DNA from 2 places in the Sporosarcina trichiuri genome. Region 2 is predicted to be linked to the other one. Evidence: riboswitches for the same ligand, from Rfam matches in the RefSeq annotation. Region 2 holds a riboswitch; the other holds the start of a gene.
The links. A riboswitch is a leader RNA that binds a small molecule or an ion and turns the genes downstream of it on or off. The one in region 2 is predicted to bind S-adenosylmethionine.
Positions count from the first base shown of each region.

Region 1: linked by a shared signal. The riboswitch ahead of metA (homoserine O-acetyltransferase MetA) and the one ahead of QWT68_RS01810 (methionine ABC transporter ATP-binding protein) in region 2 are both predicted to bind S-adenosylmethionine.

Region 1 covers NZ_CP129119.1:436,986-442,630, forward strand. Annotated here, with positions in the region: gene QWT68_RS02510 (hypothetical protein) at 1-125, opposite strand, end outside; gene thpR (RNA 2',3'-cyclic phosphodiesterase) at 158-739, opposite strand; gene QWT68_RS02520 (DUF3231 family protein) at 888-1,397, shown strand; gene QWT68_RS02525 (thioredoxin family protein) at 1,538-1,864, shown strand; gene QWT68_RS02530 (AbrB/MazE/SpoVT family DNA-binding domain-containing protein) at 1,907-2,176, opposite strand; gene QWT68_RS02535 (YitT family protein) at 2,385-3,245, shown strand; SAM riboswitch class I at 3,319-3,424, shown strand; gene metA (homoserine O-acetyltransferase MetA) at 3,503-4,411, shown strand; gene QWT68_RS02545 (TetR/AcrR family transcriptional regulator) at 4,492-5,079, shown strand; gene QWT68_RS02550 (DMT family transporter) at 5,167-5,517, shown strand; gene QWT68_RS02555 (DMT family transporter) at 5,519-5,645, shown strand, end outside.
Region 2 covers NZ_CP129119.1:312,195-317,839, forward strand. Annotated here, with positions in the region: gene QWT68_RS01790 (acyl-CoA dehydrogenase FadE) at 1-1,292, shown strand, start outside; gene QWT68_RS01795 (arsenate reductase family protein) at 1,380-1,739, shown strand; gene gcvH (glycine cleavage system protein GcvH) at 1,817-2,200, shown strand; gene QWT68_RS01805 (thioredoxin family protein) at 2,280-2,579, shown strand; SAM riboswitch class I at 2,630-2,735, shown strand; gene QWT68_RS01810 (methionine ABC transporter ATP-binding protein) at 2,858-3,880, shown strand; gene QWT68_RS01815 (methionine ABC transporter permease) at 3,877-4,545, shown strand; gene QWT68_RS01820 (MetQ/NlpA family ABC transporter substrate-binding protein) at 4,607-5,449, shown strand; gene QWT68_RS01825 (dicarboxylate/amino acid:cation symporter) at 5,596-5,645, shown strand, end outside.

The sequences.
Region 1 (5,645 bases), 120 kb from region 2:
GCGAGCTGTGCGATCTCCCGCGCCATTTCCTCCCGCATCCGGCTGGCTGAAAGTTTCTGTTTCTTAGGTGTCTGCGGCAGGGAAGCTGAATTCTTCCCGCTGGTTGTATGTTCGTCCCGTCCCATTCCGACCGCATCCTTTCTTCTTGGTGTCCCCGTTAGTATGGTCCGCCGGGGCGAATCGATACCGGCTGCATGCCCTGCAGCGGATAGACGGATACCGGTACATACTTCGGCGACTGTGGTGGCTCGATCCGGAACAAAGTAATACTTGTTACATGATGGGCGAGAGGAGTGAATTGTTCCTTCTCCACAGGCAGCGGCCGCTTGTCGATCGTCTTTTTTGCAATCGTCACGTGCGGTACGTAAGGATGGCGCAGAGGTTTTGCAAGCATCCCGTCAAGCCGGGACCCGGCCGACTCATAAAGACTCGTCAGCTGCTGATTCTGCTCTGTGGAAAGGGTGACAACACGGGGGCCGGACGGATTGCCGAAGAACGACAGGCCGTCGATCCTGATTGTGAATGGCGGTGTCTCGGCAGCCGCTGTCCTCAGGGCGTTTTCTGCACTGTGTTTCTCATCGTCCGTAAGAGCACCGAAAAAAATGAGTGTAATGTGATAATCGTTCCGATGGGGAATCACTTTGTAATGGGACGGAAAGTCGTAACGGCTGTTCAATTCACGGATGGTCCCAGCGATCAGGTCAAAAGGGATTGGGATTGCTGCGAAATAATGTGCCATTGGACGTCCTCCTTTGCAGTCAGTGTAGCAGACAGAACGCAAAGTATACATACGTGCGAACTGATTGGTACCTTTTTCCTTGGATGGTCTGTCGCGTTCTGCGGATACTACGTCTGAAAGTGACTACAAATGAAAAGAGGAGAGACCCATGGGCATTTTAAGCGGAAATCCAAAAGACGAACCGATGCATTACGGTGAAGTGATCGGCTGCTGGGCATATGTCGGTGCGAACAAAGGTCTGATCAGCTCTTATCAGGCATTTCTCAACCATGCAGGGGACGAGGACCTGAAAAAGCTCATCAAAGAAGCGATCGAGATGATGAAGGAGCAGGATTCCAAACTGGAAGACGTCCTGAAGGAGAACGGCATCATGCCGCCGCCGACCCTTCCCGAACGTCCGGTCTGCAACCCGGATGACATCCCTGCAGGCGCCAGATTCGTGGATCCGGAAATCAGCGCTGCCATCTCCATCAACGTCGGCCAGGCATTGGTCTCATGCAGCCAGGTGATGGGGCAGTGTCTGCGGGAGGATATCGCAGCCATGTTTGCAAAGTTCCTGCAGGACAAAATCATGTACGGTGCGAAACTGCTCAAGATGAACAAAGAAAAAGGCTGGGTCATCCCGCCGCCACTGCTGAAGACGGAACATACGGAATAATGCAGGGACATGCAAAAAGACAGACAATCCGGACTGCCGGACTTGCTGTCTTTTTGTGTTATGCCGTACATACTGAAGCCGGTCAGCTGACCAGGACATGAGCCGATGCTATACTGGAACTCGAAAAGGAGGAGACTGTCATGGAGAAATTAGTATCTGTTGAGCAATTTGAAGAACGTAAGCAAGGAGAGCGGACCGTGTTCCTGTTTTCCGCAGACTGGTGTCCGGACTGCCGTGTAATCGACCCATGGCTGCCGGGGATCGAAGCGGATTATCCCGAATATGAATTTGTGTATGTGGATCGTGATCAGTTCATCGATCTATGTGCTGAGCTCGATATCTTCGGAATTCCGAGTTTCGTCGTCTACAGCGAAGGCAGGGAAGCAGGCAGGTTCGTCAGCAAAGACCGCAAGACAAAAGAGGAGATTACTGCGTTCCTGGACAACCCGGGGCGAAAATCAGTATGACGGCTGCTGCCCGGAAGAGTCAACTTCCGGGCGGCAGCTTTTTTAGAATTTGTCATTTAGCTCGCCGAGCAGGAGCTGTGCGCCTTTCGGACTGACGTACATGCCGTTGGAAAGCCGGAAGTTGTCATCAGCGATCTCACCTGTGACCGCGCATGCTTCCCGGATCCTGTAGCTCCGCAGAATCAGCTGGTCGTCCTCTGTGAAGAATTCAAGCGGCTGTCCGATCGGGATATGCAGACTGGTCCTCAGTTCTTTCGGAAGCACGATTCTTCCAAGGTGATCCACTTTTCTAAGTATGCCTAAATTCTTCATTCCATGGCCCCCTTCAATTGCACTACAATTCTTCTATAATCATACATATTGAAAAACCGGAATGCAAAAAATTAGGGAAGTTTTTGTCGAATGGAATAGAAGCTGAACTGTTCCGAATTGGATGACTTCATCTTTGACGGCAAGTTGTTCGTCACGTCACCTGCTAAATTTGATAGAATAGTACAGTTAGCAGGAATGGAGGAATACCATGACATTTACGGAATTCAAGAAATCATCGCTGTTCGACTACATTCAAATCATTGCCGGTTCTGCGTTTGTCGGGCTGGCCTTCACCATATTCCTGCTCCCTGCGAGGATCGCGGCCGGCGGTGTTTCGGGGATCAGCACGATCGTGTATGAAATGTACGGGTTCAATCCGGCGTACGTCCAGTGGCTCATCAACCTGCCGCTGCTCATTCTCGGTCTTGTGCTGGTCGGCAAGGATTTCAGCTGGCGGACAATCGTCGGCACGATCGCCGTCCCGTTCTTCATCTTCCTGACGACGGGGATCGAGACGCCGATCCACAATCCGCTGCTCAGTTCGATCTATGGCGGTATCATGCTCGGTATCGGACTCGGGATTGTCTACCGCGGCAACGGGTCGACAGGCGGAACTGCCCTGATCGCCCAGATCCTGAAACGGTATACGAACTTCTCAAGCGGATTTGCGCAGCTCATCGTCGATGGTGTCGTTGTCATCGTCTCGGCATTCGTATTCGATCTGGAGCTTGCACTGTACGCACTCATGGCGATCTACGTGACGAGCAAAGTGATCGATTTCGTCCAGCTGCAAACGTCACCGACCAAACTGATCCTGATCATCACCGAGCAGGAGGAGACCGTACAGAAGCTGATCCGTGACGAACTGAACCGGGGTCTGACGAAAGTGAAGTCGCTCGGCGGCTATTCGAATGCTGAGAAGACGATCATCCTCTGTGTCGTCGAGCAGTCGGAAGCGATCTATTTCAAGAAAATTGTCCAGGAGGAGGAACCGTCTTCTTTCGTCATCTTCCTGAATGCCTCCGAAATATTGGGCAGAGGTTTCTCACGCGCCCAATTCGACGATTGAACAGCACTTCCGGGTGCAGAAGAAAACACTATACAAACAATTTAGAAATGGTATACTGGTCAGTAAATGAATATGCTTATCAAGAGAAGCTGAGGGAACTGGCCCTATGACGCTTCAGCAACCCCTGGATGATCCAGGAAGGTGCTACTTCCACAAGACTTTGTCTTGAGAGATAAGATGGACGTTACAGAACTCCCGCTATCTCTCAAGAGACTGGCGGGAGTTCTTTTGACTGGCTGGAATTGGAGTGGAACCATATGCCGATTACAATCCCCGAAGCACTGCCTGCAGGTGAGTTGCTGAAAGAAGAAAAGATCTTTGTCATGGAAGAGGGGCGTGCAACCACGCAGGACATCCGGCCGCTCCGGATACTCATCGTCAACCTGATGCCCCAGAAGGAGAAGACCGAGCTGCAGCTGCTGCGGCTTCTCGGAAATACACCTCTCCAGGTCAGCATCACATTTCTGAGGACGGAGTCATATATTTCGAAAAACGTGAGTGAAACGCATCTGGCCTCATTCTACAAGACGTTCCGCGAGGTGGAGAAGGAGCGTTTCGACGGCATGATCGTGACCGGCGCACCCGTCGAGCAGATGGAATTCGAAGAAGTGGACTACTGGTCTGAGATCCAGCAGATCCTTGACTGGGCAGAGACTCATGTGACATCGTCCATGCATATTTGCTGGGGTGCGCAGGCTGCACTGTACCATTATTACGGAATCGAAAAACAGCCGCTCAGCGCAAAGTGCTTCGGCATCTTCAGCCATACGCTGACAGATCCGACAGTGAGCCTTGCGAGAGGGTTCAATGACCAATTCCCCGCTCCGCATTCACGGCATACAGGAATTTCGGAGCAGGCACTGGCTGCTCATCGCGATTTGTCCGTACTGGCTGGATCTGAGGAAGCCGGTCCGTTCATCATCCTGTCGAACGACGGGAAGAATATCATGATCACAGGGCATCTGGAATATGATGCCTGCACGCTGAAGGAAGAGTATGACCGGGACATCGCCAAAGGGCTGGATATCGACATGCCGCTCCATTATTTCCCCAATGATGACCCGGACCAGACGCCGCTGAATACATGGCGCTCCCATACCCATCTCCTGTTCTCCAACTGGCTGAATTATTATGTCTATCAGCAGACGCCATATGACTGGTGCTGATGGATGGGCTGCATGGTTTGAACGATGCAGCCGCCTGTGCTATAATGAATGACAGTCAGTCAGTTCGAGGAGGGGTGCAAGTGAACAAACAGGAGACCATTCTCCAGTCGGCCATCCGGATGTTCACGGAAAAGGGCGTCGACAAGACGACCATTTCCGATATCGTCAAAGATGCCGGAGTCGCACAGGGAACGTTCTATCTGTACTATCCATCCAAATTGTCTTTGATGCCGGCAATCGCTGAAGTGATGGTGAAGGCTACATTGGATGAAGTCATCACAGCTGTCGATCCAGCAGTCTCTCTCCGTACCCAGCTCGCCCAATTCGTGGATGCGATCTTCCGGGTCAGCCGTGATCATCATGAAATCCAGGCGATGATCTATGCGGGTCTCGCTTCATCCGAGCATCTGCGGGAATGGGAAAGCGTCTATGCGCCTGTCTACGAATGGGTCAGCCGTCTCATCGAAACGGGCCGGGAGCATGGGGATTTCCGGACCGACAGCAGCCCCGACCAGCTTGCGAAGCTGATCATCGCATTGACGGAATCAGCAGCCGAACAGATCTATCTGTATGACGTGGAGACGGATCAGGAAAACCGTGCTGCAATCCAGAAAGAGGAAACGGTCAAGTTCCTGGCATACGCTCTCGGGCTGCCGGCGGACGATTGAAACAAGCGGCGCTCCATTCATCAGCGGAGCGCCGGACATTTATATTGAAGTGAATGACAGTCAGTCATTATGGGTGAGGAGCAGAAAATTATGCAAAAAGCTTGGTTCTATGTAGCAGCAACAAGTTTCTTTGAACTTGTCTGGATCTTCGGTTTCAACACAGCATCGGAATGGTGGCACTGGATTCCGATCGTCGCTTTCATTCTCGTGGATTTCCATTTCCTGACGAAAGCATGCGCCGCCCTGCCGACAGGGACCGTCTATGCAATCTTCGCGGCCATCGGCACAATCGGTACGGCTCTCATGGATGTCCTGTTTTTCGGCCAGACTCTGAGCGGCGGCAAGCTGTTCTTCATCGCTGTCCTCGTTGCCGGAGTGATCGGCCTGAAGCTGGCGGACGGGCGGGACGAGAAAACACAGACAGAAGGGGGGAACTGATATGGGCTGGTTATATGTATTTCTGGCGGCCGGTTTTGAATTCGCCGGCGTTGCAGGACTGAACAAATACAGCAAACGGAAAACATTGCTGTCCGGTGCCGTCTACCTTGGGGGCTTCGGACTGTCGT
Region 2 (5,645 bases):
CTGCAAAGCTGAACGACGCCGGCACACACTATATTCTGAACGGTGAAAAGCAATGGATCACGAACGCAGGGTTCGCAGATGTTTTCGTCGTCTATGCGAAAGTGGATGGCGAGAAGTTCTCGGCGTTCATCGTCGAGCGTGAATTCCCGGGCGTGTCGGTCGGTGCGGAAGAGAAGAAGATGGGCATCAAGTCTTCCTCCACACGGACACTCATCCTGTCTGACGCGGAAGTGCCCGTCGAGAACCTGCTCGGCGAGATCGGCCGTGGCCATATTATCGCATTCAACATCCTCAACATCGGCCGCTACAAGCTCGGTGTCGGGACAGTGGGCGGCGCAAAGCGTGCACTCGAACTCGCGATTTCGTATGCGAACGAGCGCAAGCAGTTCAACACGCCGATTTCTTCGTTCAACTTGACGAAGGAGAAGATCGCAACGATGGCGGCACGTCTGTACGCGACGGAAAGCCTGATCTACCGCACAGTCGGTTATTTTGAACAGCGGCAGAGCCAGATGACGGCAGAGCAGCAGAAAGACGGGAAAGCGATCGCTGCAGCGATTGCCGAGTATGCGATCGAATGCTCCATCAACAAAGTCGTCGGATCGGAAACACTCGATTACATCGTCGACGAAGCGGTCCAGCTGCATGGCGGCTATGGCTACATGCAGGAATACGAAGTGGAGCGCGCCTACCGCGATTCACGCATCAACCGGATCTTCGAAGGTACGAATGAAATCAACCGGATGATCGTACCGGGCACGTTCATGAAGAAAGCATTGAAAGGCGAGCTGCCTCTGCTGCAGCAGGCCCAGGCCCTGCAGGAAGAGCTGCTTATGATGATGCCGGAAGAGCCCGGTGACGAGCCGCTCGCACAGGAGCGGATGCTCGTGAAGAACGCGAAGAAGATCGGTCTCCTTGCAGCCGGCCTTGCCGCGCAGCGTTTCGGCACGAAGCTGGAAGAAGAGCAGGAAGTGCTTGTCAACATCGCGGACATCGCGAACAACATCTTCGCCATGGAGTCGGCACTGCTGCGCGCGGAGAAGGCGGTCGATAAGAACGGTCCGGAAAAAGAGCGTCAGAAAGTCCTGTATACGGAAATCTTCTGCCAGGAAGCATTCGCCGCCATCGAGCGCGATGCGAAGGAAACCTTGTACGCCGCAGTGGACGGCGACAACCAGCGCATGATGGTGTCGGCATTGCGCAAACTGACCCGGTCCAACCCGTACAACATCATCGCGAAAAAGCGCGAAGCATCCGAGAAACTGATCGATGCTGCACGCTATGTCGTCTGATAAGGGATAGGCCTGATGAGCATCCAGACTGCCGCTCGGCAGTCTGGGTGTTTTTGCGGTACACTTATCACCATGGAGGTGACTGGAATGGACGTGACGTATTACGGATACCCGAAGTGCACGACATGTAAAAAGGCGGAGAAATGGCTGAAGGAGAACGACATTTCATATGCGGCTGCCAATATCGCGGAAGAGCCGCCATCCGCTGGTGAACTCAGGCAGATGGTGGAGACGTCGGGTCTGCCCCTCAAAAAGTTCTTCAATACGAGTGGCCAGAAGTACCGGGAACTCGGTCTGAAAGACAAACTCCCGGCAATGTCCGAGGATGAACAGCTGGCACTGCTTGCCTCAGAAGGCATGCTCATCAAGCGCCCGCTCGTGACGGACGGAGAGAAAACGACTGTCGGATTTGCGGAACAGACGTTTGAAGACACCTGGAAATCCTGAGTTCATTTCTTGTCTTTCACGGACGGCTGTGGCAATATGAAATTAGACATTTAATTTGATAGCTGGAGGGAAATGGAATGAGCACACCACAAGGTTTGAAGTACTCTGAAGAGCATGAATGGGTAAAAGAAGAAGACGGTAAATACCGGATCGGGATCACACATTTCGCACAATCCGAACTCGGCGATATCGTATTCGTGGAACTGCCGTCGGTCGGCGATGAATTGAAATCGGACGAGCCGTTCGGCAGCGTCGAATCCGTGAAGACAGTATCTGAACTGTATGCACCGATCACAGGCAAAGTCGTCGAAGTCAACGAAGACCTCGAAGACAGCCCGGAACTCGTCAACGAGTCTCCATACGAAGGCGCATGGATGGTCGTCGTGGAAGCGTCCAAGCCGGAAGAACTCGATGAGCTCATGTCGGCGGAAGACTACGACAAGATGACTGTCGGAGAATAACAGCAGCAAACAGACGCCGGGCAGCTCCGGCGTTTTTTCTTTTTGACCAGCATGTATCAGAAAGCGGGGAAGACGCCATATGGAACAATGGTCATACCGTGAATGGAAAGAGATTACGGAAAAGGAGGACCTGTGTGCATACTACTTATACACGCCTCTTTGCGGCACATGCGCGGTCGCTTCCAGGATCCTCTCCGTCGTGACCGAACTGAAACCTGATCTTGTCATCGGGAAGGCCGACTTGAATTATCAAGAACAAATCGCAGAAGATTATCAGGTGGAGAGTGTGCCCTGCCTGCTCATCCATCGTACCGGGCAGCCGGTGGAGAAAGTCTATGCCTTCCGGTCCGTCCAGAATATCCTCGAAAAACTCAGTTGACACCTGGGAACCCCTATGGTATAACTAGTAGCAACCAATTGAATAGCTGACTCTTATACAGAGTGGTGGAGGGAAGTGCCCTATGAAGCCCGGCAACCGTCAAATTTTTTGAAATGGTGCCAAGTCACACAAAGCGCATGCTTTGAAAGATGAGAGATCGGTTGAACGCACATAATTTTTCGCGTACACCTTTCTGTGAATCTGCAGAAAGGTGTTTTTGTTTTTATCCGCCAAGCGGACAGAACGACTTATTTGAATGAACGGTGAGGTGGAGCGGGATGATTCAACTAACGAATGTCAACAAGCGGTTCGGCACCGCGGCGTCTGGCATCAAAGCTGTCGATGACGTCACGCTGACGATCGAAGAAGGCCGTATTTACGGCATCATCGGATACAGCGGCGCCGGCAAGAGTACGCTGATCCGTCTGCTGAACGGATTGGAGCGGCCGACAGAGGGCTCTGTCGAAGTGAATGGCAGGCTCATGTCGTCGATCGGCGGAAAGGAACTGCGCACCGCCCGTCAGAAGGTGAGCATGATCTTCCAGCACTTCAATCTGCTCTGGTCACGCACCGTGAAAGAGAACATCACGTTCCCGCTCGAGATCGCCGGCGTCAAGAAAGCGGAGCGTGAACGGAAAGCGGCCGAGCTGATTGAGTTGGTCGGTCTCGGCGGAAGGGAGAATGCGTATCCGTCCCAGCTGTCGGGCGGCCAGAAACAGCGTGTCGGCATCGCCCGTGCACTTGCCAACGATCCGGAAGTCCTGCTGTGTGATGAAGCGACGTCCGCGTTGGATCCGGAGACGACAGATGCGATCCTCGATCTGCTGACGAGCATCAATGAGCGTCTCGGCCTGACAATCGTCCTGATCACACACGAAATGCACGTCATCCGCAAAATCTGCCATGAGGTGGCGGTGATGGAGCAGGGACGTGTCGTCGAAACAGGCGATGTGCTGGAAATCTTCCAGGCGCCGAAAGAGGCGATCACGAAACGGTTCGTGTCCCAGGTGACCGAGCCGGAAGACGCCAAGAAAGTCATGTCGCTCATGCGGGAGGATCATCCGGACGGCACACTCGTCAAGCTCGCGTTCGTCGGGGAACGGACCGAACAGCCGGTACTCGCCAGTCTGATCCGTGAATTCCCGATTGACGTCAGCATCCTGCAGGGCAACATTTCGCAGACACGCGGCGGCGCATATGGAACGCTGATCCTGCAGCTGACCGGTGAAGAAGCGGCCATCGGCAAAGCGATCGGATACTTAAATGAGCAGGGTGTCCAGACGGAGGTGTTCGGGAAATGATTGAAACGTATCTGCCTAACGTCGATTGGGCGAAAATGTGGGAAGCGACCGCCGAGACGCTCTATATGACGTCCGTTTCCACCGTCTTCACCTTCGTGCTCGGCCTTGCGCTCGGTATCCTATTATTCCTGACATCACCGGGTCATGTGTGGGCGAACCGCCTTGTGAACCTGCTCACAGGATCGATCGTCAATATTTTCCGCTCGATCCCGTTCATCATCCTGATCATCCTGCTGATTCCGTTCACGAAATACCTGATCGGGACGATCCGGGGGCCGATGGCGGCGATGCCGGCACTGATCATCGGTGCCGCGCCGTTCTACGGACGGATGGTGCTGATCGCTCTGCAGGAGATTGACAAAGGGGTGCTTGAAGCGGCCCGGTCAATGGGGGCGAAGACGTCCACCATCATCTTCAAAGTTCTGCTGCCTGAATCGATGCCCGCGCTCATCTCGGGCATCACGGTCACGGCGATTGCACTCGTCGGCTATACGGCGATGGCGGGCATCATCGGCGCAGGCGGACTCGGCACACTGGCCTTCCTGGACGGTTTCCAGAGGAGCCGCACCGACGTCACGCTCGTGTCCACGGTACTCATCCTCATCGTCGTCTTCATCCTCCAGTTCGCTGGGGACTGGGCAGTCAAAAAGCTCGACAAACGCTGATCCGGCATTACCAGGCATCACAGCCTGCATTATAAAAATACAGTAAAGGGAAGTGGAATGGATGAAAAAACTGTTGACAGGTATTTTACTCGCTGTGCTCGTTCTGGCACTGGCGGCTTGCGGTACGAAAGATGATAAGAACGGCAGCGCAGGCGGTTCAGACGAAGAATCAAAAACAATCAAAGTCGGGGCATCCAACGTGCCTCACGCTGAAATCCTTGAAGAAGCGAAACCGCTGCTAAAAGAGAAAGGGTACGATCTTGAAATCGAGACATACCAGGACTACGTGCTTCCGAACAAAGATCTGGAGTCAGGGGACCTGGATGCGAACTACTTCCAGCACATTCCGTATTTGGAGACACAGATTGCGGACAACGGCTATGATTTCAAGAATGCCGGCGGTATCCATATCGAACCGATCGGTGTCTATTCGAAGAAATACAAGTCCCTCGATGAACTGCCGGACGGTGCGACCATCCTGATCAGCAACTCGGTCGCAGACCACGGACGCGTCCTTGCAATGCTTGAAGCACAAGGACTCATCAAACTGAAAGACGGTATCGACAAGACAAAAGCCGAAGTGAAAGATATCACGGACAATCCGAAGAACCTCAAGTTCGAAGCGGACTACGAAGCGGCCCTGCTTCCGCAAATGTATGAAAGCGAAGAAGGCGATGCAGTCCTCATCAATTCGAACTATGCGATCGATGCAGGCCTGAACCCGCTGGAAGACGCGATTGCACTTGAAGATTCCGATTCGCCGTATGTCAATATCATCGCCGTCCGTTCGGGGGACGAAGACAAAGAATCTGTCAAAGCACTCGTCGATGTCCTGACATCGAAAGAGATCCAGGACTTCATCCTCGACAAATGGAAGGGCTCCGTTGTTCCAGTGGAAAAATAAAAACCATGCAGGCCACCTTAGCCGGTTATCCGGCTAAGGTGGTTTTTTGAATAGAAAGAAAACGGTTCATAGGCTAATAATCCAGATGAATATATTGTATGATGAAAAAGTCTTTACCTATTTACTGTGTGAAAGGGGTTTGTGTTTTGAAATTCAAGATAGGACTCATCTGGAGAATTGTCATCGCCATCGGCCT